DNA from 2 places in the Lysinibacillus sp. NPDC093692 genome. Region 2 is predicted to be linked to the other one. Evidence: riboswitches for the same ligand, from Rfam matches in the RefSeq annotation. Region 2 holds a riboswitch; the other holds the start of a gene.
The links. Region 2 has a riboswitch for cobalamin ahead of ACQKN4_RS19825 (ABC transporter substrate-binding protein). Riboswitches for the same ligand answer to the same signal wherever they lie in the genome.
Positions count from the first base shown of each region.

Region 1: it holds a riboswitch for cobalamin, as region 2 does, so the genes downstream of both, ACQKN4_RS11945 (energy-coupling factor ABC transporter permease) here and ACQKN4_RS19825 (ABC transporter substrate-binding protein) in region 2, are expected to answer to the same signal.

Region 1 covers NZ_JBNNUW010000009.1:98,735-113,927, reverse strand. The annotation lists gene ACQKN4_RS11970 (glycosyltransferase family 4 protein) at 1-157, shown strand, start outside; gene ACQKN4_RS11965 (S8 family peptidase) at 412-3,903, opposite strand; gene ACQKN4_RS11960 (energy-coupling factor ABC transporter ATP-binding protein) at 4,196-5,032, opposite strand; gene cbiQ (cobalt ECF transporter T component CbiQ) at 5,029-5,802, opposite strand; gene ACQKN4_RS11950 (energy-coupling factor ABC transporter substrate-binding protein) at 5,806-6,078, opposite strand; gene ACQKN4_RS11945 (energy-coupling factor ABC transporter permease) at 6,080-6,826, opposite strand; cobalamin riboswitch at 6,974-7,158, opposite strand; cobalamin riboswitch at 7,384-7,566, shown strand; gene ACQKN4_RS11940 ((2Fe-2S) ferredoxin domain-containing protein) at 7,706-8,077, shown strand; gene cobJ (precorrin-3B C(17)-methyltransferase) at 8,082-9,752, shown strand; gene ACQKN4_RS11930 (sirohydrochlorin chelatase) at 9,767-10,639, shown strand; gene cobK (precorrin-6A reductase) at 10,636-11,397, shown strand; gene ACQKN4_RS11920 (precorrin-8X methylmutase) at 11,410-12,069, shown strand; gene ACQKN4_RS11915 (cobalt-precorrin-5B (C(1))-methyltransferase) at 12,069-13,202, shown strand; gene cbiE (precorrin-6y C5,15-methyltransferase (decarboxylating) subunit CbiE) at 13,177-14,379, shown strand; gene cobI (precorrin-2 C(20)-methyltransferase) at 14,372-15,079, shown strand; gene cobM (precorrin-4 C(11)-methyltransferase) at 15,079-15,193, shown strand, end outside.
Region 2 covers NZ_JBNNUW010000022.1:32,678-47,870, reverse strand. The annotation lists gene ACQKN4_RS19830 (elongation factor G) at 1-1,812, opposite strand, end outside; cobalamin riboswitch at 1,953-2,139, shown strand; gene ACQKN4_RS19825 (ABC transporter substrate-binding protein) at 2,317-3,312, shown strand; gene ACQKN4_RS19820 (precorrin-3B methylase) at 3,374-4,039, shown strand; gene ACQKN4_RS19815 (LacI family DNA-binding transcriptional regulator) at 4,521-5,534, shown strand; gene ACQKN4_RS19810 (nucleoside hydrolase) at 5,587-6,549, shown strand; gene ACQKN4_RS19805 (ECF transporter S component) at 6,572-7,171, shown strand; gene ACQKN4_RS19800 (energy-coupling factor transporter transmembrane component T) at 7,238-7,981, shown strand; gene ACQKN4_RS19795 (energy-coupling factor ABC transporter ATP-binding protein) at 7,978-8,844, shown strand; gene ACQKN4_RS19790 (energy-coupling factor ABC transporter ATP-binding protein) at 8,837-9,658, shown strand; gene rbsK (ribokinase) at 9,664-10,551, shown strand; gene ACQKN4_RS19780 (S9 family peptidase) at 10,739-12,727, shown strand; gene ACQKN4_RS19775 (GNAT family N-acetyltransferase) at 12,841-13,383, opposite strand; gene ACQKN4_RS19770 (class I SAM-dependent rRNA methyltransferase) at 13,632-14,828, opposite strand; gene ACQKN4_RS19765 (alpha/beta hydrolase) at 14,891-15,193, opposite strand, start outside.

The sequences.
Region 1 (15,193 bases), on a different contig from region 2:
GCAAAGTGTTGGGCGGACATTACAGCAAGTAACGAAACAGGAAGGGTTATTGGCAGATGCATGTGAACACCTCCAGACTTTCGCAAGAGCGGAATTAAATTGGAAACATATTGTGCAAAAAGTAGCCGAATATTTAGAGGAAAAGCCAATCGAATAAGAGGAGTATATAACGAGAACAGTGCGACCATTCGTCGCTAGAAGGGGAATAAAGCACGCTTCTTCGTGACCAACACCTTTTAATAAGAACCCCTTGAAAAGAGTGTTTAGTTGGAGCGGAAATAAACCCATGTTATTGTGAATAAAACACGAATGCTTCATAGAAAATCCCCTAGATTTTTCATCATCTAGGGGATAATTCTTTTACACTTTCTTCAACTGAAAATTCTATTTTTCTCAGTTCAATGGTGTATTTTATTTGATTTCAAGTGTATATGGTTGAGAACTAGCTTTGCCGTAATATTCACTTACTTCAATAAAGTAAGTTCCTTTATCCAGTGTGATTGTACCTACTTCAGCATCTCCAGCTCCGTAATAATCAAAAGTTTCTACTGTTTTTCCTTTTGCATCAATAATACGGATGACGCCATCTAGTGCTTTTTCTGTTTTAAGAGAGAAGGACACATCGCGTTTGCTGTCGTTTTTAAATTCGAAATAGTCTTTATCACCAAATTGAACACCGGCATTTAAATATTGATTAGCTACCCATTTACCGTCTTTTTTCGTAAGTACAGTCGGTTTTGTCGGTACACCGTTAACTATCTTGGAATCTGCATCTTCATCAGCTTTTTTATGATCAAACAAAGTTAAATTATACGGTTGGATTGATAATTGTCCATTATTGCTTCCGTTAAGAACAATAAAATACCCGTGAGCCTGTTTTGCTTTAAAAGAAGTATTTACATCTGTTGTCCCGCCAAGACCGAGTAGCATTTGGATGAGATCTTCACCTTGTCCAAATTGAATTTCTGTTGCCATTTCTTTTGGATCAATTTTTTTATTGCCATTCGTATCTTCTATAATGGAGCCTGAAAACTTCAAGTCATTTTGAAGTTCTTTTGGTAATTTATCTAGCTGTTCTTTTGTATATGGTACAGAAGAAATAAGAAGGCTTATGATTTCATCTTTGCCATATTGTTTATAATAGTAGAAATCTGTATTATCTTGATAAATGAGATGATCTTTGTAAGTTGTACCAGGTTGAATCTTAATAGCAGTCTTTGGTGTATTATTATTGATATTATCCTCTTTTGGAATAGCTGCCATTTTACTTGTTTTAAGTGTATACGGTTCAGAAGAACGGTCACCAAGATTCATTACTTTTACAATATAGGTTTTATCCTTTTTCAATGCAATTGTCTTCGCTTCGTTTTCATCAATTGATGACCCAAGAAGTAGACTAAGTAACCCCATATCGTTAGTTAATGAAGAAACTGGGATTAATTCTTTTGTTTCCTCATCGTATTCAAATATAGTACCAGCTGGTGATTGGTTTATACCTTTTTGAATGTTGAAACCATAAACGGCATTTTCTTTAGCTGTAAATTTGAAGTAATCTTCATCATCTTCAGTTTGGAAGTATGCTTTTTGATCTTGACCAATATTAAAACCAATCGCTTGTTCCATAATTTGCTCAACGTTTTCCGGCTGATCCATAGCATCTGGATTCATGAACATATTCATAAAATCATTCTTTTGATTACGTTTTTTTGCTGTATATTCATTAAAAGATAAAAGATCGTCATCGTCTTCTACGCTGCTTTCTAGCATTCCTTCTAATGAAAGGCCGTCTTCATCTTCAGGAAGGGTAACGACTTCACCTTTTAATGTGTAAGGAATGATGGATTCACTAACAGTTGTTTCAGTATCAATACCGCCGCTATAGAACATTTCAAGTGTAGAATTGTTACTGTTTTCATTAGAGACGCCGATTACATACTTTTCATTAGGCTCAGCATCGACAACTAAGCTTACTCCATCGCCTGTATCCGTGCCGTAAGACGCTCGGATTGGATATGCCCCATCTAATTCTTCAGCATCGTCTATCTCTGTTGGGAAGTCTTCCTTTAAATAAAGCTCCATGGATGCAGTAACACCTGGAATCCCAGTTAAATCAAATTTCAGTGTCGTTGGTTCATTTACTGAAAATGTAAAATAATCTTTGTCACCTAGATGATCTTTAGAAAGTAGGGTATAGTTTTTCCCTTCTGTACTGAATGGGAATTTTTCAATGTTCTCCATATGCTCCATATCTAATGAATCAATTGGTAATTCTTTAGTCGTTTGAGCTGTGAAGACATAGTTAGAAGCACCTTTTGAGCTATAGTTGCCATTATGGTCTTTAACTCCAATTAGAAGGGTTCCTTTTTGATCTGCATTAAATAGGTATCCTTCTTGTTTGCCTACACGAACATCATTGACGTTAATTGGTTCTACTTTTTTATTAGAACCTTCAGGGTAGAAGTACAAATCAAATGCATAATCATATTTGTCTGCACCTTTTAATGTCAGTTGAGCATAGTCATTTTCATTAAGATCAACCTTGTACCATTTCTTTTCGTCCGGTTGGCTGAATGAACCTTTTTCAGTATTTAATGTATCCTTTTTTAGGACTTTAGCGTTCTTCAAGCGCTCTTCTTTTGTTTCTGAATACTGTTTTGGTAAATCTTTTATATTAAACTGTAATGCATTCACAGGATCTACTAGACCATGTCCATATGTAAGATCATAGCCTGTCTCACCTAAATCCTTTGCAGTCTTTTCAAGAATAGCTTCTATTTCAAAAGGCTTTAAATCTGGATATTTTGATTTTAAAAGTGATGCTACACCGGCAACAACAGGAGATGCCATCGATGTTCCACTAAATTTTACAAAGGATGATCCTTTTTTCTCATCATGAACTGTACTGTAAACATCTTCACCTGGAGCTACTAGGTCAACCGATGGACCATAGTTTGAATAGCTTGATAATTTGTTTCGATCATTCGTAGAACCTACGCTTATAACGCCTTCGTAAGAAGCAGGGAAGGAGTAATTATCTGTCGATTCATTCCCAGCAGCAGCTACAATTGTAACTCCATTTTCAATCGCTTTCTGAACGGCTTCCTCCATTAATGGAGATTCACCATAGCCGCCAAGACTCATATTGATAACATCAGCGCCTTGCTCGATAGCATAAAGGATGCCTTGTGCAATGACGAAATCATTAGCACCATCTTTTCCGTTAAATACATCGATCGGAAGCAGCTTGGCCTTAGGATTAATCCCGTGTCCTCCAATACCATTATCTTTTGCAGCGCCAATAATTCCTGCTACATGTGTACCATGGTCACCAGGATAAGAAGTATTGGCAGGTGCTGCAGCATTATATGGAGGTAGTACTTGAGATTTTAAATCTGGATGTTTAAAGTCCACACCAGAATCGATAACTGCTACTTTTACATCATTTTTACCTGCTAATTGTAGAGCTTTATCAATTTGAAGTAGATTTAAATGGTACATATCCTGTTTCTTTGGATCTGTTTTCGTACCAAAGGAATGATACACATAGCTTGGGGATACACTTTTAACCCCTTTTTGCTGAGCGTAATATGAAACTGCTTTTTCTAAATTTGTACCTTTGTTAAGTTGGATAACATCGTAACCTAAAGAAGGAATAGAGCGGATCACTTTTGTTCCAATTTTGTTATGCACACTCTTATCAAGACCAGAATGTTTAACAATAATCGTATCCTTACTAATCCATTCTTTTTGATTTTTGAATGCTTGGTCCTTATTGCTAGCTACTTTCACTACATCTTGGTTCTTTGCTGTTTTTTGTGGAGCTTCAGCAAAGGCAGAAGCAGCAGGAACCATTAGTGCGGCAGATGCTACTAGAGCAACTGATTTTTTCGTCCAGTTTTTCAACTGTTTTCCCTCCTTGGGTCGTTAATTATTTGTGACATCTATACTATTACGAATAAGTAATAGAAAAGTTTCATAATTGAGGATATATTTTTCAAAGTTACCAATCTATATTTTACCATTATATTTTACTCATCGTAAAGATTTGTAGGAAGCTGATGGAATCTCCCTAGGATTACTAAAGAAAAATCATATCCTTTCCAGATAACGGCTACCATTTCTACCCGATCTGTTTTATTGGAGTAGAAGAGTGTATTAGCCATAGTGAGAAAAATAAAACTATGGAAAAATTACTTTAAAGCTGCTCTATAAGTTTGTGTAAATCTTCCTTAGAACGAGGCATTTTGATGTTTTTCTCAAATAGTTTTTTGTTTTGTAAAGCAATGGCCATTTCGAAGACCCATGGGCGTTCAAGATGGGCTCTTTCAAGCAAATCTGCTTGAAAGAACAGTTCAACGGGATCACCATTATAAATAATTCTCCCAGCTTCCATGACGACTATTTGATCTGCCCATTCATAGGCTAACGGGATATCATGAGTTGCCAGTAAAATGGTTCGTTCACCGTTTTCTAACGTAGCTAAATATTGTAAAACTTGTCCACTATAATAATTATCTAGTCCAGCGGTCGGTTCATCTAATAATAAAACAGAAGGCTCCATTGCAAGTACTCCTGCCATAGCGACACGTTTTTTCTGTCCAACACTTAAAAAATGAATCGGTTTATCGAGCAATGCTTCAACCTCGGTTTGAGCGATAGCCCACGCAATTTTTTCTTCAATTATTTCAGTTGTCCAGCCAAGATTCTTAGGTCCAAACGCAATATCTTGTTTAACAGTGCCAGAAAAAAGCTGGTTGTCTGCATCCTGAAAAACAATACCAACCTGTTGACGTAATTCTTTTAATGCTTTTCTACTATAGTTAAGTGCTTTGCCTTGAAAGGATATACTTCCAGCTGTAGGCTTCAAAATTCCATTTAAATGCTGGAATAAAGTTGATTTTCCAGCTCCATTATGACCAAGTAAAGCTATTTTTTTCCCTTTTGGAATTTGGAGTGTAATGTCTGTTAAAGCATGAGTTCCGTCTACATAAGCGTAAGATAAATGTGTTAATTCAAAGTACAAATCTGTCATGAGAAAAAACCTCCATAAATGATGAGGAGTATAATAATTGCAACAATACCTAGCCAATTTTTCATGTTATAGGTAATCTCCTCCTGCCAATAGACCGTCTCGCCACCACGTGCTTCCATCGCATTGTTTAGTTCACGACTACGTTGGAACATCTCGACAAATAAAGCGGCAATCAGCATGGAGACCGAGCGAAGCCACTGTATAGGGGAGCTGTACCCTAGACGAGCCTGCTGAGCAAGATGAATTTTTTGCATACTATCTAAAAAGATAAAAATAAAACGATACGTTAGTTCTACTAGCTCTATGAATAGAGTGGGCAGTCGCCATTGTCGCAGGACATAACAAATAGATTGGACTGATGTCGTAAGAATTAAAAAATACAAACAGCTTATACTGCCAAGGACGATGAAAAAAAGCTGTTGCGCTGTCACTAAGCTCGTACTGCCAACAAATATTGTCCAATGATGAAAAGAAAATGACCAAATAGTTGGAGGTAGTGTGCTTGTTGCTGGCGCTATAGAAATTAAAATGGATGCTAGACTCGAAAGTAAAAAAAATCCGGGTAGCAATAGTAATTTTGCGTAATATTTAGCTGGGATTTTTGCACCTAAAATGATAAAAGCACTCATCACAATAAATGTAATGAGTGAAATTCGTTCATCTCTCATGATAAGCGACAATAAAAGCAAACCTAGGGATAACGTCATTTTTTCCAGCGGATGAACAGACGCTAGTTTATTCATATAAGCATACTTATCAATGAGTAACATCACTTATCCCTCTTTATGTTTACCACGCATTAAGCCGATGAAATAGCCAATAAATCCGGCTCCAATAGCAGCTTGTAGTGCGAATAATAAGCTTTCTATTTCACCACTTGGTGGCTCCCATAAGCTTTCAAACCAAGGCTCGTAGTTAGCATCTATTTCACCAATTGCTGCCTCCGCTTCACCATCAGCACCTTCAAAATCTGCGCCTTTTTGAATGAAGAGGGGAATGATTGCTAACAACACAACAATTGCTAAGAGCAGTAAATTTTTTTTCATGTTAGTGAGCCTCCTTTGCCGAGAAAACGCGTAAAGCTTTTAATTCACTCACATTGTATTTTTTCAAGAAATTCATAACGATCACTGTTAAAATGCCTTCACTAACAGCAAGAGGAATTTGCGTGAACGCAAAAATACTAGCAAACTTTGTGAATGAAGTCATAAAGCCTCCGACCTCAGAAGGGAAGGCAAGCGCTAATTGTACAGAAGTGACAATATATGTACCTAAGTCACCAAGCATTGCTGCTAAAAAGACGGCTACTGAAAATGATAATCCCATTTTTTGAGAACCCTTAAAAACATAATAAGCAATAATAGGACCAGCAATTGCCATAGAAAAGGCATTAGCACCTAAAGTTGTCAGCCCACCATGTGCTAAAAGTAAAGATTGGAATAATAATACGATTGTTCCGATAACGCTCATCGCTAATGGTCCAAAAAGAACTGTCCCAAGACCAACCCCTGTCGGATGTGAACAACTACCTGTTACAGAAGGGATTTTTAAAGCTGATAGTACAAAGGCAAAGGCACCAGATAGGCCTAAAATCATTTTTGTTTCAGGATTTTCATCAATAGTTTTACGAATAGAACGTAATCCTAAAATAATAAACGGAATCGATAAGACCCACCAAAAAATCGCCCATTCAATTGGCAAAAAGCCCTCCATAATGTGCATCGCAAATGCACGGTCTGGTACGAATAAAAATGCCAATAAGAAATAACTAAGCTTCCAACCTGAGAATTTCAAAAATTTCTCCTCCTCACATTAAAATAGTTCGAATAGTATGCGATACGAAATCAAAAAAGCACTTCTCCAATTGTGGAAAAGTGCATAGCTAAAAATGCAAATAAAATTCTAATTTGCTCAGCCGCACACCTATCCTCGTAGGTTCAAACGATCACATATTTTTCGGCAGGTCTCCTGGCTTTAGTTCAACGTTTTATAGGCCTTCCCATCCTTTGGACAGTGACATTATCTATAAAACTCCCTAGTACAGTGGCGGGACCGCGCCGGACTTAAACCGGCTTCCCTTTTAAGCGAAATGATGAACAATTCGCACCGAAAAAAGATGAAGTTGTGATTTCACGACAAAGTGTAACATGAATTTCCATATATATGCTATACTTTTTAAGAAAAAATTTTTAATTGAGTGTCTATGTCGAAAATTCGGATAAATAGAAAAGGAATGTCATATTTTTCATTAAAAAATTACTGAAAATGTCACAAATTTAGAAAGAAATATTGAAATTTTAAAAAAATAAGCTATGATAGAAACAGTTTTTAATTTTACAAAAAAAATAAATTCATATAAAACATCCATAAGTGCTTGAATATTTTCAAGATAATAGGGAAATCGGTGAGAATCCGATACAGCCCCCGCTACTGTAATAGCTGATGAAATCGCGGATGCCACTAGTGAGAACTAGGAAGGCGCGAAAGTAAAAGGAAGCTTAAGTCAGGAAACCTGCTTATGTGATAATGCATGCAAACTTTTCGGAGGGAGAAGTTGAAGCGAGAGCGAGTACCTGTATATATTCGTTTTTATTTGGCTTCTACTAAACCTTTACTCTTCGTCTAGAGTAAAGGTTTTTCTTTTTCCTAAAAGCAAATGAGGGGAGAAAAACTATGACAACTTGGAATTTAGAAGGGATGAAAACACATCTTTTTATATGCAATGGTAGTAGCTGTATGAAAAAAGATGCTGAGGACATTACTCAGGCAATTCGTGATGAAATACAGGTACTGGAACTTGATAAGGAAATACATACGACAAGGACTCGCTGTAATGGTAGGTGTAAAGATGCTTGTGTTGTCATTGCTTATCCTCAAGGGAATTGGTACCGCGTGCCGACAACAGAGCATGCGAAGGCACTCGTACAAGATTTAAATCATGAATCTTTACATAATGAGCATGTCTTTACTTTACGTGAAGGATCTTTACAGCGTACAGCACAAACAACAGCCATTAAAGGTATTGAAAAGGTGAAAGAGGGGTAGCAAAATGGCGCAAAAAGGTAAGATTTTCGTAGTTGGCTTTGGCCCTGGAGACTTTAAACATATTACGACTCGTGCTGTAGAGGCACTACAACAAAGTCATATGATTATTGGTTATAAAACCTATGTTGAGCTTATTCAAGATTTAGTTAGTGCAAAGTCGATTATTAGTACTGGTATGACAGAGGAAGTTTCACGTGCACAGGAAGCTGTACGTCAAGCAGAGGCTGGAAGTATCGTATCGGTTATTTCTAGTGGTGATGCCGGTGTTTATGGGATGGCAGGATTAGTGTATGAAGTATTAATCGAGCTAGGCTGGACGGAAGCCACTGGTATCGAAGTAGAAATTGTTCCAGGTATTTCTGCTATTAATTCGTGTGCAAGTTTACTAGGTGCTCCTATTATGCACGACGCTTGTACTATTAGTTTGAGTGACCACTTAACACCTTGGAATTTAATTGCTAAGCGGGTAGAAGCAGCGGCAATGGCGGATTTTGTTATTGCGCTTTATAACCCAAAAAGTGGACGTCGTACGAGACAAATCGTAGAGGCTCAACGAATTTTATTAGAATATCGTTCGCCCGATACACCGGTTGGCCTTGTGAAAAGCGCGTATCGTGACCGTCAGGAAATTACGATGACGACTTTAGCAGAAATGCTTGAACATGATATCGGCATGTTAACAACCGTTATTATCGGGAATTCATCAACATTTTTCTATGACAATAAAATGATTACACCACGTGGTTATCAGCGTAAATATACACTTGGAGAAGAAAAACAGCCGTTACGACCACATCAACGACTGAAGGAAGAAAATGAACCATGGGCAATGAATCAAGAAACTGGGGCAGCGCGAAATGATTTTGCAACAGATCCGAATGCCAATCGTATAAAGCCCAGTTTAGCTATAACATCACAACCAAAGCCTAAAAAGTCATCGCTTGAAATGGCAACAGCAGCTCTGGCAAAGGTGAAGGGAACTAGCGCTGTGAAAGTAACACCTAAGCTCGTTCAACAAAAAATCGAATCGGTTTTTGAATTAGCTGTTAGTCCTGGGGTAGCCAATAAGTTTTTTACTCCTCAACAAATGATGACATTAGCTGAGGTAGTTGGTGAGGAAGGAACGATGGAGTATACACCAGACCACCAAATTCATTTGAAAATTCCTACGTCCGAGCCAGGAGAGATTACAGCAAAGCTTCGCGAAGTAGGCTTTTTACTAACACCAATTGGTGACGTACTTTCGTTAAAGGCTTGTGATTTCTGTTATGGAGAAAAAACTGATTCGATTCCATATGCGGAAGAGATTCAAGAAAAGCTTGGTGGTATATCGTTACCGAAAACATTGAATATTGGTTTTAATGGCTGTGGTATGGCGTGTTATCGAGCCGTATTTGATGATATTGGCATTGTTTATCGTAAAAGTAAATTCGATGTTTTTATTGGTGCCAAGCCGGTTGGTCGGACAGCACATGCGGCTCAGCCTGTTGTTGAAGGATTAGAGCCTGAACAGCTAATACCGCTTATTACCGACATTATCGAAGAATATAAAGCAAATGCACATCCAAATGAACGTTTGTTTAAATACTTCAAGCGTGTGAAAAAGATCCTACATTTTACGTATCAGGATATGTCTTCAAAAATAAAAGTTGAGCCAGCTCCATGCGGCGACTAGTGAGGGGTAATGAGATGAAAGCAATTTTATTTGTCGGCCACGGGAGCCGTTTAGAAGCAGGAAATGAAGAGGTACGCACGTTTATCGAGCAAATGAAACCTCGTATTGATGAGAATTTTTTAGTAGAAACATGTTTTTTAGAGTTTGCCTCGCCGAACATTGAAGAAGGTATTACGAACTGTGTGAAGAAGGGCGCTACAGAGGTGCATGTTATTCCGATTATTCTTCTTCATGCTGGACATTCAAAAATGCATATTCCAGCAGAAATCGAACATGCGCGTGAGCATTATCCAAATATTACGTTCACATATGGTCAAACAATCGGTATCCATGAAGAAATATTTGCGATTTTAGAAGATCGTTTAGCAGAAATAGGCTTTAATGCTGAAGAAGAACATAAAGATACCGCGGTTTTATTAATTGCACGAGGCGGCAGTGACCCATATGCAAATGGTGATTTTTATAAAATTACACGCCTGTTATGGGAGAAACTCCCGGTTCAATATGTAGAAAGCGCATTTATGGGGGTTACAGATCCTCGTGTTGAAGAAGGAATTGAGCGCTGTGTGAAGCTTGGTGCTAAAAAAATCATTATGCTACCGTACTTTTTATTCACGGGTATCTTAATGGAACGAATGAATGGGATGTGTAAGCAATTTAACGAAAAATATCCTGACTGTGATATTCAAATTGCCAACTATTTTGGCTATCATGAGCGTTTACAAAATGTGTTATTAGAGCGAATTGAACAAGCTGTGAATGGTACATCAACAGGTATGCAAGATTTAGAGAACTATCGTGCTTATGCGGCAGTACATGGACATGCGCATCATCATCACCACCATGACCATGAGCACCATCACCATGAAGAGGAGCCAGTGCAATGATCTTCATGTTAGCGGGGACAAGCGATGCAAGGAATCTAGCACTTGAATTACAGTCAGCAGGTTACGCTGTGACAGCAACGGTCGTTACTGATTCAGCAGCCTCAAGCCTTGCAGAAGTAGGCCTACCACATTTAGTCGGTCGATTAACGGCTGAGGAAATGGCGACGATTATTACGGAGCAAGGAAACCGTTTAGTTGTAGATGCCTCTCATCCATTTGCTGAAGAAGCTTCAAAAAATGCGATGGCAGCAGCCGAGCAAGCAAATGTACCGTATATTCGCTATGAACGTGCCCACGAGCATTATGCACATCCACTTATTACGATTGTGAAAGATTACGAGGAGGCTGCCCACTTAGCAGCTGAAAAACGTGGTGTAATTATGCTAACGACGGGCAGTAAAACGCTAGCGACCTTTACAAAGGTATTACATGGCTTAGAAAATACGCGAGTGATCGCGCGCATGCTTCCTCGACTCGATAATATGGAAAAATGCGAAGCACTCGGTGTGGCACAAAGAGATATTGTTGCCATACAAGGTCCGTTTTCAAAGGAATTAAACGAAGCACTGTTTCGTCAATATGATGTGACATTGATGATTACGAAAGAAAGCGGCAAGGTTGGCTCGGTGGATGAAAAGCTGGACGCTGCCCTTGCATGTGGCATTGAAACGATTTTAATTGCAAGACCAAATATCAAATACGGACAGCAATATTCTACATTTGAAGATGTATTGCAAGCTGTACAAAACACACATTAGGAGGCATTTTAGATGGACTTTAAAACAGATTTCAAACCATTAACAGTAGACCCGGATAAAATTTACGATTACAGTTTCTCAATTATTGCAGAGGAAATGGGCGAGCATAATTTCTCAGAAGACGAGTGGAAAATTGTACGCCGCATTATTCACGCTTCTGCTGACTTTGAATTAGGACGTAGCGTTATTATTACACCGGGAGCGATTGAAGCAGGTATTAAATCAATTCTTGCAGGTCGCCATGTCATTGCAGATGTGCAAATGATTGAAAGTGGTTCAGGGAAAAAACGTTTCCAAAAGCATGGTGGCGATTTACACTGCTATATTGCAGATGAAGACGTTTCAATTGAAGCGAAAAAACAAAACACAACACGTGCGATTATCTCTATGCAAAAGGCTGCTAAATTACATGAAGGTGGTATTTACGCAATTGGTAATGCGCCGACAGCATTGCTTGAATTAATTCGTTTAATTAAAGAAGGTTTAGCGAAACCAGATTTAATTATTGGTATGCCAGTTGGCTTCGTTTCTGCTGCTGAATCGAAGGAAGAGCTATTAAAAATAGAAGGTATTCCGTACATTACAAATGTTGGTCGTAAAGGCGGTAGTACAGTGACGGTTGCCGCATTGAATGCTGTCTCACTTTTAGCGGATGAACAGGCGAAAAAATAATGGAGCGGAAGCCTAAAAAGGATCCAAAAGACATGCGTCACGGTTATACAACGGGATCCTGTGCGACTGCAGTTACAAAGGCTGCATTACTTGCCTTAATTACAAATGAAGAGCAAGAAACAAGTACTATTCATTTGCCAATTGGGCGAGATGCAACCTTTACGATAGAAAAATGTACATTTCAGAACGAAGCTGTAAGCTGTGAAACGATTAAAGATGCTGGTGATGACCCAGATGCAACCCATAAAGCACTCATTGTTGGCACAGTAAGCTGGGCGGATAGTCCAGGTATTCATCTAGACGGTGGAATTGGTGTCGGGCGCGTAACAAAGCCCGGCTTACCAGTACCTGTCGGAGAAGCAGCTATCAATCCAGTACCACGAAAGATGATTCATAGTACTGTACAAGGCGTACTTGATGAATTTCAAATTAAACGAGGCGTTAACGTAGTTATTTCCGTCCCTAAAGGTGAGGAAATTGCTAAAAAAACGTTAAATGGGCGCCTTGGTATTATTGGAGGCATCTCCATTTTAGGCACAAGGGGAACCGTCGTGCCTTTTTCGAGTTCCGCTTATATGGCTAGTATTGTTCAAGCGATTAGTGTTGCGAAAGAGGCTGGTTGTGAGCATTTAGTTGTTACGACTGGTGGACGTAGTGAAAAGTATGCGATGGCACAATATCCTGATTTGCCAGAGGAAGCGTTCATTGAGATGGGCGATTTTGTTGGCTTTACGTTAAAGCATTGTAAGCGACTTGGTATGAAGAAAGTATCGCTTGTTGGGATGATGGGGAAATTCTCGAAAGTGGCACAAGGTGTCATGATGGTGCACTCCAAAAGTGCTCCTATCGATTTTAATTTTTTAGCTCAATTAGCAGTGGATATAGGGGCAGATGAAGAAACCGTAGCTGAGGTACGAGAGGCTAACACTGCTTCACAAGTTGGTGAAATTATGGCGGAAAAAGGTTATGATGCATTTTTCAACCGTTTATGTGAGGCCTGCTGCTATTCATCCATACATCACATTAGAGGCGGTTTAACGCTTTCCACATCGATCTATTCGATGCAGGGACAATTATTAGGAAGGGCTGATGACATTGCATCGATCGATGAAATTGATTGGGATCGGGGATAACGGACAAGAAAGCTTACTACCACAATACGTGCAGTGGATTGAAGACTGTGAGGTGCTTGTTGGTGGAGAGCGTGTTTTAGAATTTTTCCCGAACTTTACCAGTGAAAAAATGTTGATTAAAGGTGGTCTTTCAGCGTTAGTTGAAAGATTGTCTGTGGAAACGAGAAATACAGTTATTTTAGCGTCAGGAGATCCATTATTTTACGGAATCGGTGGGTATTTAGCGAAAAAGCTAGACATTGACGTTTATCCATATATGAGCTCAGTGCAACTTGCTTTTTCTAAGATGGGAGAAAGCTGGCAGGATGCGTATGTCACAAGTATTCATGGACGCTCCATGAAAGGATTAGCACAACGTATTGATGGTAAAAAGAAAGTGGCACTGCTAACAGATGCAGAAAATAATCCGAATGAGTTGGCACGTTATTTAAAGCATTTTGGCATGACAGAATACCGTGCATTTGTGGCAGAAAATTTACAGGGTACAAATGAAAAATTCGGCTGGTATTCGCTAGATGAATTAGAAATGGCTGATTTTTCTCCTTTAAATGTAGTCATTTTACAGCAAACATCAGTACCGAAACGCTATGCACTCGGTATTGATGATGAAGAATTTTCGCAGCGTAAGCCCGATAAAGGTTTAATTACGAAAAAAGAAATTCGTGTCTTAAGTTTACAAGCAATGCAGCTACAAAAGGATAGTATCATTTGGGACGTTGGTACATGTACTGGTTCGATGGCTATTGAGGCCGGAAAGCTTGCCCCAGAAGGTCAAATATTTGCCGTAGAAAAAAACGCACCTGATTTGGATAATTGTTTGCAAAATCAGCAAAAGTTTCGTGTAGATATTACAGCTATTCATAGTAAAGCGCCAGCAGGACTTGAAAACTTCCCTGATCCGGATGCGATATTTATCGGCGGTACAGGAGGAGAAATGGTGGAGCTCTTACAATTATGCTGTTCACGCTTAAAGCCAAACGGTCGTATTGTATTGAATGCTGCAACTATTGAAAATTTATATAAGGCAGTCGAAGCGTTTAAATCTTGTGGCTTTGCTGTTGACATATTGCAGGCACAACTCGCACGCAGCAAACCAATATTAGATATGACACGTTTTGTCCCATTAAATCCGATTTACATTATTTCTGCATATCGAAAGGAAGAAAATCATGAGTAATCTTGGTATTTTATATGGCTTGGGCGTAGGTCCTGGCGATCCAGAGTTAATTACAGTTAAGGCATTCCGTGTCATTCAGGAATCGCCTGTTATCGCGTATCCGAAAAAATTAAAAGGCAGTAAAAGCTACGCACATCGTATCGTAGATGTCTACATTAACCCAGAAGAAAAGGATATGCTTGGCTTAGTATTTCCAATGACAAAGGATGAAGCTGTATTAGAACGTGAATGGACGAAATCAGTTCAACTTGTTTATGAAAAATTAAAAGAAGGTAAGGACGTCGCATTCGTAACAGAAGGAGACCCATTATTATATAGTACGTTCATCCATATGATGAAGCTAATGCAGGACATGCACCCTGAAGTTGAAATTCGAACAGTTCCTGGTATTTCTTCGTTCAACGGTTCAGCATCACGACTTGGAATTGCGCTCGCAGATGGCGATGACCGTGTTGCCATTGTACCTGCTCATGACGACTATGAGGCTATGCGTGAAGCGATTGAAAGTCACGATGCAGTAGTGTTCATAAAAGTAGCGAAGGTTATTGATTTAATGCTTGAAGTACTACGTGATTTAGATTTACTTGATAAAGCGTCAGTCGTAACGAAGGTAACATCCGATGAGGAAATCATTTGGGATGTACGCGAACTAGACGGTGTCGATCTAGAATATTTAACGTTAATGGTGGTGCGTAAATAATGAAGAAAATATATATTGTTGGTGCGGGTCCTGGTGATCCAGATTTAATTACAGTTAAAGGCTTACATATGCTGCAAACAGCAGACGTTGTTATGTATACAGATTCTTTAGTGA
Region 2 (15,193 bases):
AATGTCTTCTGTATTGTGACACATATCGTAGCCATCAAATTGTAGGGAAAGTACGCCCTTCCCATTGGTGTAGGCGGCAAAGGTTGTACTGTAGCTCATAAATGTTGAGACAGGGGCTCGGCCGGTTACAATCGCATCATGTTCAGTTATTATTGGTGTGTCAAATGTACCGGCAACTTGCTGAATGTCGGTCATCATGCGGCCGATGAAATCACTAGGAGCTTTAAGTTTAAAGCGGTAGTACGGTTCTAGTAATACATTTTCTGCTTGTTCGAGCCCTTGTCGTAATGCACGGAATGTTGCTTCACGGAAATCGCCACCTTCAGTATGTTTATTATGTGCGCGTCCTGTTAAGAGTGTGAAGCGAATATCTGTAACTGGAAAACCGGTTAAGAGACCATGGTGATCGCGCTCGAATAAATGTTTTTCAATGAGTCGTTGATGTCCAATTGATAAATCATCGGCATGGCATGCATTGATAAATGTATTGCCGGTGCCGCGAGTATTTGGCTCCATCAATAAATGGACTTCTGCGTAATGCTTTAAGGGCTCGAAATGGCCGTAACCTGTCACCGTTGTGGCGATCGTTTCCATATATAAAATCTGTGGTTCGCTAAATGAAATATCTAGCGAGAATCGATCATGAAGCACTTCGATAAGAACCTCGAGTTGGATGACACCCATAATATGTACATGAATTTCTTGAAATTTTTCATGCCATAGTACACGTAATGAAGGTTCTTCTGCTTCAAGAATACGGAAAGTTTTTAACACGTCCTTTATATGCTGAGCGCCTTCATAATGTACTTTTGCCTGTAAAGTTGGTACTAACTCAAAGGGCTGAGAATTACTCGAACAACCAATGATATCGCCGATGTTTGCTTGACTAATCCCTTTTACTGCGAAAATCTCCCCAGCCTCTACCTCTTGAGAAGTTTCATACCGGCTGCCATTGTATAGTCGAATCTCGGTCACTTTTTCAGTCACGTCTCCAAATGAAAGTTCATCACGGACATGTAACGTTCCTTGCAAAGCTTTGATAAAAGTTAAGCGTTGATGTCCATCATGACGAATTTTAAACACCTCACCTTGAAACGGAGCATTGTTATTAAATTGTGTCTCTGTTAGGAGGGGGAACTGTGTTAGGAATTCCTTTATTCCACTATCTTTTAAGGCAGAGCCAGAAAAGCACAAAAAGGCCTTTTCCTGTTTAATCATCTGAGATAAATGAATAAGGCAGCTAGAGCTATCTAATGTTTCATTGAGAAAAGCATCGAGAAGATGTTCATCACGTTCGGCAAGCCACTCCATTATGTCGTTTGAAACATAGTCGGAACAGAGCGGTTCGTCTACGAATAGAACATCTGCAGAGCAATCCTTTTGAAGCGCAGCCATTACGGCTTCAACATTTGCTCCTTCACGATCAATTTTGTTAATAAAAAAGAAGGTTGGAACGTGATATTGGCGTAAAAGTTGCCACACTGTTTCAGTATGACCTTGTATTCCTTCGACAGCACTAACAATAATGATGGCATAATCCATAACCCGAATGGCACGCTCCATCTCTGGAGAGAAATCGACGTGCCCAGGTGTATCGATTAACGTATATGTATCATTTCCAAGCGTCATGCGGCCTTGCTCCGCAAAAATTGTAATGCCTCGCTGACGCTCCAGCTCATGATTATCTAGAAATGTGTCCTGGTGATCCACTCGTCCACGGGCTTGAATACTGTTTGTATGAAATAGTAACTGCTCAGAAAATGTTGTTTTACCGGCATCCACGTGAGCAAGTACTCCAATTGTTACATGCATAAAAAGATCCTCGTTTCTATTCATTCATTTAACAACATTGTAACAGAATTGGTATAAAAAATATTTCATATAGTGTTTATGTCGCAATAGTGTTAATATATGTATGATTGTGAATCTACTGTCAATCAATATATTCAACAAAATAAAAACGACGTATTGGTGTAAATGACCTTTGTTATTTGCTTAAAAGGGAAATCGGTGCAAATCCGATGCTGTCCCGCAACTGTAAATGGGGAGTCTATACAAGATGCCACTGTAGCCACGCTATGGGAAGGCGTATAGATGATGAACCTAAGCCAGGATACCTGCCAATATTTATTTATTTATTTATTACTGAATCCACGAGGATGGGGATAGTGAACAGGTTGAAAAACCTTTCTTTTGCTATGCTAACCTCTTGGAAACAAGGGGGTTTTTTTATGCCCTTTTCTAGAATCGCTACCAGGTAGCAAAGGAGTCTAAACGATTTCTTACTATATATTTAACATCAAAGGAGAAGAGGACATGAAGAAATGGAAAAGCTTATGGCTAGTCTTTGCGATCGCATTGGTAGCTATATTGGGTGCATGTAGTGAAAAGGACAAACAAGAATCTGCTACACAAGCTGAGAAGGTAGAGCCTTCACAAGCTGAAAAGTCAGACATAACGATAGAAAATAATGGAACGACGCAAGTATATAAGGAAGCCCCCAAAAAAGCGATTAGCTTAAATCAGCACGTGACAGAAATTATGTTGGCTTTAGAGCTAGAAGATTCAATGGTAGGGACGGCGTACTTAGATGACAAAATTTATGAGCCCCTACAAGTGGCCTACGATAAAGTGCCTGTGTTAGCAAAACAGTATCCTACAAAAGAGCAGGTTATTGATGCAGAAGCAGATTTTTTATTTGGTGGTTGGAAAAGCGCCTTTGGAGAGAAAGGTGTTGGTACACAAGAAGAGCTTGAAACATTAGGCATTCACACTTATTTACATACAGCCTCAATCATGACGAAACCAACTTTAGACGATATTTTCGCAGATATTCGAAATATCGCAAAAATTTTCCGTGTTGAAGATCATGGAGAAGCACTAATAGAAAAAATGACAAAGGATGTAGAGGATATCCGTGCAAAATTACCGCAAGATGGAGAAGACCTGCCTGTTCTAGTGTTTGATAGTGGTGATAAAGAAGTCTTCACTGCAGGACAAAACATTATGAATGAACTTGTTACGATGGCCGGCGGTAAAAATATTTTTGGTGATGTAGAATCAGGCTGGACTACGGTGTCCAAAGAAGATGCGGTAGAACGTAATCCAGCAGTCGTAGTTGTCATAGATTACGGAGAAACATCAGCGAAAGCAAAAATAAATTTTTTGAAAAATGATCCAGCCTTGAAGGAAATGGAAGCGGTCAAAAACGAACGCTTTGTGATCCTACCACTTTCTGCCGCGTCTGAAGGAGTACGTGCTGCAGAAGCCATTCAAATTTTGGCGAAAGGCTTCTATCCTGAGAACTTTTAAGCTATCCAATAAATTGGGGGCTAGCAATTGGCTAGCTCCTTTTTCATAAGGAGAAGTATTTATGAATGCATTCCGTTCGAATATACCGGACAAAACCTTCGAAAAGTTAAACAATAATGGGGATTTTACTCGCCTTGCCGTAAGCCCAGGCATTATTAATAAACATTATACCCCTGCACAATTCCAAACAATGGCAAAGGTTATAGGGGAAACTGGTGCCATAAAATACTCTGCCTCTTATAGCATATTATTATCTATCTCAACAGTAGAAGTTGAAAAGAAGATTGAGGAGCTAGAAGATGCTGGCCTTTACGTGGCAAAGCAAGGGCCAATTGTAGCGATGAAAGCGTGTGATTTTTGTGATGGTGACAAGATGGAGGCAGCACCAATTACAGAAAAGCTATATCATTCATTAGAAGGAATCACTGTCCCTACAAGGTTACGTGTAAACGTTAATGGCTGTGCCTCTGCCTGTTATAATGCGGTATATGATGATATTGGGCTTGTTTATCAAAAGGATAGCTTTGATGTCTATTTAGGAGCAGTACCGATGGGAGCGAATGCAACAGCCGGGACACTCTTTGCGAAAAAGGTAGGAGTAGAGCTTATTGAAGGCTTTTTAAAGCAAATCATTGAACTTTATAAGGAACATGCTCGTCCGAATGAACCTTTTTATAAATTTCATCGCAGAACAAATTCTGCTGATTATTGGAAGGATTTAAGCTGACTAATTATCGTAATGTGGGCTCGTAGCGACTGATTGCGTCTGCTAAGCCGTTTCGCGTGATGATAGAAAGCTAGAAGCATTTTATCATTAACATATCAAATTGACTTACTTAAGAGGCTAGGGCATAAGAAAACTAAAATTTTTAAAAGCGCAAGAAATTATCATTATAAAAATTGATTTCTTGCGCTGTTTAAGTTTCGCCCCAACTTCTTTATTTACAAAAAATATTGTTGAGTTGTTTCGATTTCATAGAGATAGTGTTACTCGTTCTACATAGTATTGGATAACTTTATCATTTCAGACCATGTATTCCAGTAGGGAGCGTTTAGGAAAAAATCATAACAAGGCTTGTGTTTGTTATTTTCTGATTATTCAGAAATAATAATGACAATTTGACTATGTCATGATATGGTAGTTGAGAAAACGTTTTCGTAAAACGTTTTCTTAAAATGTGATTTTATAGTAATAGTAGGTGAAGATTGTGAGACGATGGACCATTAAAGACATTGCGAAACAAGCAGGTGTTTCCATTACTACTGTTTCTCGAGTGTTGAATGAAAAAGAAGAGGGAATGTCTCCAAAGACACGTGAAAAGGTACTAAAAGTTATGGAGGAGGTAGATTTCCAGCCTAACCAATTTGCTCGTGGTCTTGTTACGAAGCGATCGAAAATATTTGGGTTAATTATTCCGAACATTTCTAACCCTTATTTTCCGGAATTATGTCGGGGGGTGGAAGATGAAGCGAATGAAAGAGAATATAGTTTAATCATCTGTAATTCCGATGATCATTCTGATAAAGAGAAGCGATATTTGCGACTATTAGAAGAACAACAGGTAGATGGAATCATTTTTTCTGCAAAAGATTCTTTGGAGTCTTTGGATGAAGAGCAATTATCGCGTGCAAAAATTCCTTTCGTTCTCGTTGATAGGGGAAAAAATGAAAAAAATCATGCCAGTGTTTTTTTAGATAATGATAAAGGTGGATATTTAGCAGGAAAACATTTAACAGAACTGGGACATAGAAAGATAGCGTGCATTATTGGACCAAAGTCTATTTCTTTGACTAATGAACGTTTAGAGGGTTTCAAAAGAGCGTTGGCGGAATCAGGTGTTGAACTATTGCCATCGCATATTATTGAAGGGGATTTTCAGATGGAAATGGCGTACCAAAAGTCCAAGGACCTCCTTTTGAAAAAAGAAGTAACGGCTATATTCGCCTTTAATGATGTGATGGCATTCGGTGTTTATCGTATGGCTCACGAGCTTAGTATTCATATACCAAGGGATTTATCCATCGTAGGTTTTGATGACATTCCGTTAGTATCGGCATTAATACCAATGCTTACTACTATTCGTCAAGATACTTATCTAATGGGACGGGAGGCTGTGAAGCTTTTAATACAAAAACTTGAGAATAATGAAACGCAATCTATTATGTTTAATCCGACTCTAGTAGTACGAGAAAGTAGTACATCACCTAATTTATTACTGTAATTTATCATCATAAAACAGTAAAAATTATAGATTAACTATAGGAGTGAATTTGATGGAAAAAATACCAGTAATTATTGATTGTGACCCGGGAATTGACGATGTAATGGCGCTATTATTAGCTTTTTCTCGAGATGATCTGGACATAAAATTAATTACAACGGAACCAGGAAATCAAACTCAAGATAAAACGATCTACAATGCTAGAGCTTTTACAAGTTATATGAAACAAAATATTGAAATAGCAAGAGGGTTAAAGGATCCTTTATTCCGCGAACTTGAGGTTGCGGATGATGTTCACGGGGAGTGTGGGTTAGGAGAAGTTATTTTTCCGGAGCCGGATTTACTTGAAAGCGATAGAACAGCCATAAATGCTTTAATTGCTGTTTTAACTGAGAGTGAGGAACCTATCGTTTTAATCGCAACTGGCCCACTTACAAATATCGGAGCATTACTGCTTGCTCATCCAGAAGTAAAAGAAAAAATCAGCTATATTTCGTATATGGGTGGTGCAGCTGTATCTGGCAATATGAGTCCTTTTGCAGAATTTAATGTATATGTTGATCCACATGCAGCCGATATCGTTTTTCGTTCTGGAATTCCTATCATTATGAGCGGACTTGATGTTACTCATAAAGCGTATATCAATATGGATGAATTGAATCAAATTGAAAGAATGGGTACAGATTTATCTCAAAAGATTGGGGCAATGCTGCGCTTCTATATTCAAAATGCAAAAAATAATGATTTTCAAGAAACAGATTTTGAAAATAGTTTTCGTTTGCATGATCTTTGTGCTGTGTCCTATGTTGTCACTCCGGAACTTTTTGAAGGGAAAGATTGCTTTGTAGCGGTTGAAACAGAAGGGCGTCATACTGCTGGTGCGACGGTTGTAGATTACATGCACCGTTCCGGCAAACCTCATAATGTAAAAGTTTTGCATTCTGTCAATCGTGAAGGTTTTGTCAATCAATTTATGGAAGCGGTTGCAAAAATGGGCCGTCAAATCAATCAATAATAAAAAAAGGTGGGAATCCAAGATGAAACGTAATTTTAAAGATGATTTTAATATGATGTCTATGCTTCTTATTCCAATTGGTGTAGCAGTTAATATTGTCGGTTTTCAAATTGCTAACGTTTTAAGGCTCCCTATTTTTCTTGATACGATTGGAACCATTTTAATCGGAGTCGTTGCTGGTCCTTGGGTTGCATTACTTGCTGGATTAATTACTAACCTTATAAATGGTATTTTCAATCCTACGTATTTTCCATATGCCGTTACATCGGTGGCGATTGGGTTAGGAGTAGGATACTTGTCTAAAGGTGGGATGTTTAAAAATATTCCTAAAACGATTATTTCCGGTATTGTGATTACATTCATTGCTGTTATAGTTTCTGCTCCGATTACAGTGTTAGTATTTGGAGGAGCAACAGGGAGTACAGGATCTCTCCTTACAGCTACATTCCTTGCTTCAGGACAAAAAATTTGGAGTGCCGTGTTTGCCTCATCCTTTATTTTTGAAATTGCTGACAAAGTAGTATCCGTTCTAATCGTTTACTTTATTGTAAGAAAAATGTCTGATCGCTATTTATCAAAAATGAATTACGGGACTCTATACATGAAACGTGAAGACCGATAGTAGTTTCATGAATTCTTTCCGTTCTGCTTGAGCGGAAAGATCTACTTTTTCTGAGGAGGGTTCACAGTGCAGAAAAATTTCATTCAGCAACTGCATCCATTGACTAAATTTTTCTTTGCATTACTTGTATCAGCTGCCGTTCTTATAATTCCCGGGTTTAAATTTTCATTTCTAGTTTTTCCAATTTTACTTCTGATCGCTGCCGCTGCAAGCGTTTTGAAAGAATTTTTTGGAACTGTTGTGAAGGCTTTGTTATTTTTACTAATTATCGTTTTCTTCATGCAGCTCTTTTTCTATCCAGGTGATCATCTGATAGGACAATGGGGAATATTCAAATGGACTGAGGAAGGCTTGAATTATGGATTAACGCTTACTTCTCGTATTCTTGCGATGGGTTCCGCCTTCATATTATTTTTCCGTTTGACAGAGGTTCGTGACTTTGTAAAATCGCTAGAGGATGCTGGCCTACCTCCAATGGGAGGGTATGTTGTGTTATCCACATTACAAATTATTCCTGAAATGCGACGCCATGCTAACACAATTATGGATGCGCAAAAAACACGTGGAGTAGAAACGGAAGGGTCAATGCTCACAAGAGCTAAAGCGTTCATTCCAACCTTAACTCCTCTTATATTATCATCTATTTCAAGTACCGAGGAACGAGCAATTACTTTAGAATCGAGAGCATTCTCTGCTCCAACAAAGAAGACTAGTTTGCATAAGCTAACAAAAAGTACAGCTGATCGAATTTTACCATTCGTCTATATTCTCATTTTAGTAGGATTAGTGTTATGGAGGATACTTACATGAATAAAATCATTGAAATGAAAAATGTCTCCTATCGATATCCAGTTAGTGATGATTGGAATATAAAAAATGTATCTTTTGCAATTGAAAAGGGGAAATTCACAGCGATTATTGGCAACAATGGATCGGGGAAAACGACTCTTTGTAATATCATACGTGGATTCATTCCACACTTTTATAAAGGCAACCTTGAAGGGGACGTTATTATCGATAATAAAAGAATAGAAGAATACCAATTAGGTCAATTAGGAGAAAAAATTGGATATGTCTTTCAAAACCCTTTCATCCAAGTATCAGGAGTAAAAGATACTGTCTTTGACGAAGTAGCGTATGGGCTCGAAAATTTAGGTGTAGAAGAAAATGCAATAATAGAGAGAGTAAATGAAATATTAAAGCTTATTAAAATCGAGCATTTACGAGAAAAACATCCAATGGAGCTATCGGGTGGTCAACGCCAACGTGTTGCACTTGCTTCAATTATCGTAATGAATCCTGATATCCTTGTTATTGACGAGCCAACATCTCAGTTAGATCCAATTGGAACGGAGCATGTATTTAATATCATTCGTCTTATGAAAGATAAGGGAAAAACAATTATCTTAGTAGAACATAAAATGGACTTAATTGCTGAATATGCAGACAATTTAATTGTCCTCCACGAGGGAGAAATTGTTTTACAAGGTCCGACCCGAGATGTTTTTGCCGATACAAGATTTGGAGAATTTAACATCCAATATCCTCATGTAACCGAGGTCGCTCTTAATTTAAAGAAAAATGGTGTAAAGTTAAAATATGTCCCGATTCGTGACGAGGAATTACCTGAAAGCATAAGTTGGGCAAGCGTAGGGGAGAGTGCTTATGACTGAACTTCAATTGAAAAATGTCAGTTTCGCTTATCCCGATGGAACAAAAGCATTAGAAAACTTGACACTTACTGTTCCTGCCGGCCAACGCTTAGCCATTATAGGACAAAATGGGGCTGGAAAGACAACGGCAGTTAAATTAATGAACGGTCTTTTAAAACCAACTGAAGGCGAGGTAACTGTTGGAGATTGGCATACAAAAGATTATACGACAGCTCAAGTTTCTCGAAAGGTTGGCTATGTATTTCAAAACCCGGACGATCAAATTTTCCATAATAATGTGGCATTAGAAGTCCAGTTTGGTCCTAAAAATATGGGCTTTGATTCAGAACGTGTATCGCTTCTAACAGATTGGGCGATGAAATTATGTGGAATTTATAATGTTTCTCACGAAAATCCTTATAATCTGCCTTATTCGGTCCGTAAATTTGTAACCATTGCGTCCGTTTTGGCAATGGATTCCGATGTGATTATTTTAGATGAGCCGACAGCTGGGCAGGATCGGGTCGGATTAGATTTATTAAGTAAGCTTTTAGACGAATTAGAGGGAAAGGGAAAAACTGTTATTGCGATTACGCACGATATGGAATTTGTCACTGATTATTTCTCTCGAATTGTTGTAATGGCAAATCGAAAGATTATTGCCGATGATGATTCAGAAAACATTTTCTATAATCCTGCGATATTAGAAGAAAGTATGCTGAAACCGCCTGCAGTTGCTAAAATGGCCAATTTAATGGGCTTGGAGAAAGGTATTTTGACAAAAGACCAATTATTATCCGTATTAAAGGAAAGAGTTTTTGTGAGAGGGCGATAACTGGTATGGATATTTTATTAGTTGGGAGCATTAACATAGATCTTGTTTATCATGTTCCTTATATCGTTAATAATGGTGAAACGCTTCATAGTACGTCTCATATTGTTCATTTCGGTGGAAAGGGTGCGAACCAAGCTGTAACTGCAAGCCAGCTAGGAGCAAACGTTCATTTCGTTGGAAAAGTAGGCAAAGATGATTTAGGGGAACAGGCTATAGACAATTTAAGAAATAAAGGAGTTTATGTGGATTCCGTTCAAAAGGAAGGAGCAACTGGGCAAGCGATTATTCAAGTGACAGATGCCGGTGATAATGCGATTATTTTATTTTCCGGTGCAAACTTTTTAGTTACTCCTAAACAAATTGAACAAGAAACACATAACATTTCTTCAAGTAAGGTACTCCTTCTTCAGCTTGAAATACCGCTTGATACAGTTGAAAGGACCGTGGAAATCGCATCTCAACATAGAAAAATCGTTATCCTAAATCCAGCGCCAACTCGTCAATTTCCAGATTCATTATTGGAGAAAATTACATTTTTAACGCCGAATGAAACAGAACTTGCTCAATTAACAGGAATTGAAACGACAACGGAAGAAAATATTCGCTCCGCATGTCGTTTATTGCTAGAAAAAGGGGTTGGAACAGTGGTCGTTACACTTGGATCAAAAGGCTCTTTTTATATGAATCATGAAGAAAGTGGGTGGGTTCCAGCGTTGAGCGTTGACACAATAGATACAACTGGTGCCGGAGATGCATTTAATGGCGCTTTGGCAGTAGGACTATGCCGGGGAGATTCGCTTCGAAGTTCGATCGATTTTGCCACGAAAGTTGCCGCTTATGTCGTTACACAAATGGGGGCACAACCGTCAATCCCGGATTCACTCTTGAAATAAATGATAGCCGTAGCTCTTTGTAATTATTACGAAGCAGCTACGTTTTTTTATAAGTAAGTCATTAGTTGATATTCGAAATCCTCTTTAGGATAAAAAACAATTTCTCCAAAAAAGCAGGAATAATACTTAGTGTATCGAAATATTGTACTAAGTAACCAAATTTTCATACAAAGGGGATAGGGAAGTTATGACATTGAAACAAGGGATAAAACCAGAAGATTTATATGAATTAAAAGCAGTGGCAGATCCACAAGTATCACCTGATGGAACAGAAGTGGTGTATGTACAGACTCATATTGATGAGAAGAAAAAGGACTATGTATCTAATTTATTTTACATAAACTTGAATGATAAAAAACCGCAACAATGGACATTTGGGGAAGATAAAACGCATTCACCTGTTTGGTCTCCGGATGGCAGTAAAATCGCGTTTGTGTCATCGAGAAATGGCAAGCCACAAATTTTTGTTCTTTCTAAAGCAGGCGGGGAAGCGAAACAAGTTACGAATTGTAAAAATGGTGTGACATCGCCTACTTGGTCTCCTTGTGGAGAGAAAATCGCCTTCTCTGTACAGCTTGGTAAAGATGAAAACATTGATGATAAAGTTGAGAACAATCAAAAGGAAGAAAAAGAGCTAAAACCACTTGTAATAGATAAGATGAAACATAAATCAGATGGTGCTGGATTTATGGATATGGAGCAATTTTATCAAATTGCGATCGTTCATCTTGCATCAGGAGAATTAGAGCTACTGACGGAAGGGAAACATAATTTACAGCTTGGTACATGGTCTCCGAATGGAAAATATCTTTCGTACATTGCGGACTTAACAGAGGATCTAGACTTTTCATTCATAAGTGATATTTACTTATTAGATTTAGAAACGAAACATGGTCGCAAGCTAACAGATGGGTCAGGGGTGTTCTACCAAACTTCATGGTCTCCGAACAGCCGCTTCATAGCTTATGTTGGAGGTGAAAGAGAATTTGAAAATGCAACACAACCAAAGCTATGGATTTATGATTTGGACAATGATAATCAGACATGTGTAACGAGTGAATTTGACGCGCCTGTCGGTGATTTTGCTATTGGTGATTTCCTTCAAGGTGTTGTTCCTCCGCGCGTTCAATGGTTAGAGGATAATAAAAGCTTTTACTTCCAATTTACAGATCAAGGAAATACATCGATTTATTTTGGCAATCTATCGGGAGAATTATATCCAGCTATTCATGATGATCAATATGTATATGGTTTTTCGCTTGATCCTAAAAATGATAGAGCGGTAGTCGCGATCGGCACGACTACAAATCCTGGGGATCTATTTTACGTAAATTTAAATACTGGTGAAAAAGAACAGCTTACTACAGTTAATGAAGAATTTTTAAAGACGCGAGCAGTATCTGTTCCAGAAGCAATTGAATTTGAAGGGGCAGATGGCTGGAAAGTTAACGGCTGGATGATGAAGCCTATTGGATATGAAGAAGGGGAGAAATATCCACTTATTCTAGAAATCCATGGTGGTCCGCATGCAATGTATGCTAACTGCTATTTTAACGAATTCCAAATCCTTGCTGCACAAGGCTTTGCGGTTTTGTATACGAATCCTCGCGGAAGCCATGGTTATGGTCAAAAATTTGTAGATGCAGTACGTGGTGATTACGGGGGCAATGATTATAATGATCTAATGGCTGCTGTTGATTATGCCTTGGAGCAATATGATTTTATTGACCAAAACCGTCTCGGCGTTACAGGTGGAAGCTATGGGGGCTTCATGACAAACTGGATTGTCGGACAGACAAATCGCTTTAAAGCAGCTGTTACGCAACGTTCCATATCTAACTGGATAAGCTTTTATGGCGTAAGTGATATCGGCTATTACTTTACAGACTGGCAAATTCAGGGGGGACTAAATGATATAGAGAAGCTATGGCAACATTCACCACTTAAGTATGTGGACAATGTGGAGACGCCACTTTTAATTTTACACAGCGAAAAAGATTATCGCTGTCCGATTGAACAAGCAGAGCAATTGTTTATCGCCTTAAAACATCGTAAAAAAGAAACGAAATTTGTGCGCTTCCCTGAAGCCAATCATGAACTTTCAAGAAGCGGAAAACCAACATTACGAATTAATCGACTAGAATATATTAGAGATTGGTTTGTGGACTATCTATAAGAGAAATATTGGTGGCTTAAGAAGTGGAAGTACTTCTTTGGCCACCTTTTTTATAGGGAGGGAAAAACCTTTTCATCTTGAGGAAGGAAATAGATGATTGAAATACTATTTATCTATTCATTAATAATTCCGTAAAATACCAAATCCTCATATTTTCCGTCTTTAATGATGTGATCCTTTAAAATTCCTTTTTGTTTCATGCCGATCTTGTCCATTACTGTTCCAGAAGCGGGGTTCGTTGAAAAATATCGAGCAAATACTTTATGCAATTTCTTTTCTTCAAAAGCGAATTGTACAATAGACTGCGCCGCCTCCGTGGCATAGCCTCTTTCCCAATACTCCTCGCCAATCCAATAGGCGATTTCTCCATGCTTAAAACGTTTATTATTCGATAATGCAATGGCTCCATATAATTCGCCGGTTTCCTTATCTGTAACTGCAAACTCGTACGAAATATCCTGCGTAAAATTATTGTAATGATGTTCCATCCATGATAATGCATCATCTAAACTATATGGATAAGGTAGGTACATGGTGCTTTTGTAAATATTATAGTTATTGCAGAGCTTTGCAACCGTTTCTGCATCAGTTGTTTCAAATAATCTAAGAACGAGCCTTTCTGTTGTAATCAATAATTTTTCATGAACATATCCCATTCAATCATCTCCGTTAATTTATAGTTTAGCTCATCACCAAAAGTTGAGAACGCATTTGTTTAAACGTATGTCATGTGAATAAGTTGATCTTCGTTAAGACTGGGCGACCCCTTGGGTGGTGATAGAACTATAATTTGTAAATTACATTATAAGATAATTGTAAAATTTGAACAATTGTAAAAAGGATTATCTTTTTTCTCCAAAACAAAAAGACAGAATCATTTGGGCGTGATTCTGTCTAATTTCATTTAGTTAAGTTTTTGAATAAAAACAACTTTTAAGTAATTGAATTCTGGATATTCACGTGTGGCACGGAAATCCTTTGGTAAGTTAAATTCTTCAACAATTTTATAGGCTGTTTTAGTTTCTTTAAATGCTTGGTCAATAAAGCTCTTGAACTTTTTCATCCCAAAGCTTGCATTGTTCGTTGAGGCAACGATGATACCGTTTTTCTCCGTAATAGCAATTGTATCTACTAGTAATTTAGGGTAGTCTTTCGCAGTTGAGAACGTTCTTTCCTTCGTACGTGCAAAGCTTGGTGGATCTAATACTACAAGGTCAAATTTTAAATTGTGACGCTGAGCATATTTAAAATAGTTAAAGACATCCATCACTTTAATGTCCTGTGATTCGTAGTCTATGCTATTCACGCTAAACTGCTCAATTGTTTTGGCTAAACTACGTTTTGCAACATCTACACTTGTTGTTTTTACTGCTCCTCCAAGTGCCGCTGCGACAGAAAATGCCCCCGTATAGGAGAACGTATTAAGCATATGTTTACCTTCTGCATAACGTTCACGAATGGCAAGTCTCACTTCTCGTTGATCAAGGAAAATACCTGTCATGGCGCCATCATTTAAATTAACAGCGTAGTTCATATTATTTTCCGATACGATAATTGGGAATTCGCCGGGTGTTCCCATGACAAAATCGTCCTGTTCCATATACTGGCCTTTCGTATCGAAACGTTTTTTCTCATAAATAGCCTTGTAGTTTACTGTTTCTGCAAGGGCTTCATATACTTCTTCTTTAAATGAATAAATGCCGGCGCTATACCAGCTCACCATATAGTAAGAATCGAAAAAGTCAATCGTTAAACCGCCAATGCCATCACCCTCACCATTAAAGACTCGGAAGGCTGTTGTGTGAGGATTGTTGAAAAATGCTTCTCGATTTTGTATAGCCTTTTTAAATTTTTTCATAAAAAAGGCTTTGTCTATTGTTTCGTTAGCATCGGTCGTTAGCACCCAACCAACACCTTTATTTTGTATGCCATAGTATCCTGTACCAATAAAATGGTTATGATTATCCATAAGTCTCAGTAGAGCACCTTCCTCTTTTGGAAGATGACGTGCATCAACTGCATCTTTCGAAATAAGAGGGTAGCCTTTTTTTAATTGAACAGAAAATGGATTGTTAATTTGTAAAGCAATAGATTGTGTCATGTTGTCATCCTTTAAAAAACGTTTTGCTCTATTATCGCACTATTTTATGCAGATAGACAAATTTATTTCACGAAATTAGCAATTTTTTCAGTAGTTTCAATCGTAGCTTCTTCAAAAAAGTTCATTTTACTAAAGTAACTATGGATTAAACCAGTCATATTGACATGTTCAACAGTCACTCCGGCATCTGTAAGCTTTTGCGCGTATGCAAGACCTTCATCGTAGAGGACATCTGCCTCAGCAGCAATAATGATCGTTTTCGGTAAAACACTTAAATCTTCAATCTGTAGTGGAGAGACAAGTGGATTCATATAGTTTTGTTCATCTGTGTAATGCCCCGCAAACCATTGCATTCCATGTTTGTC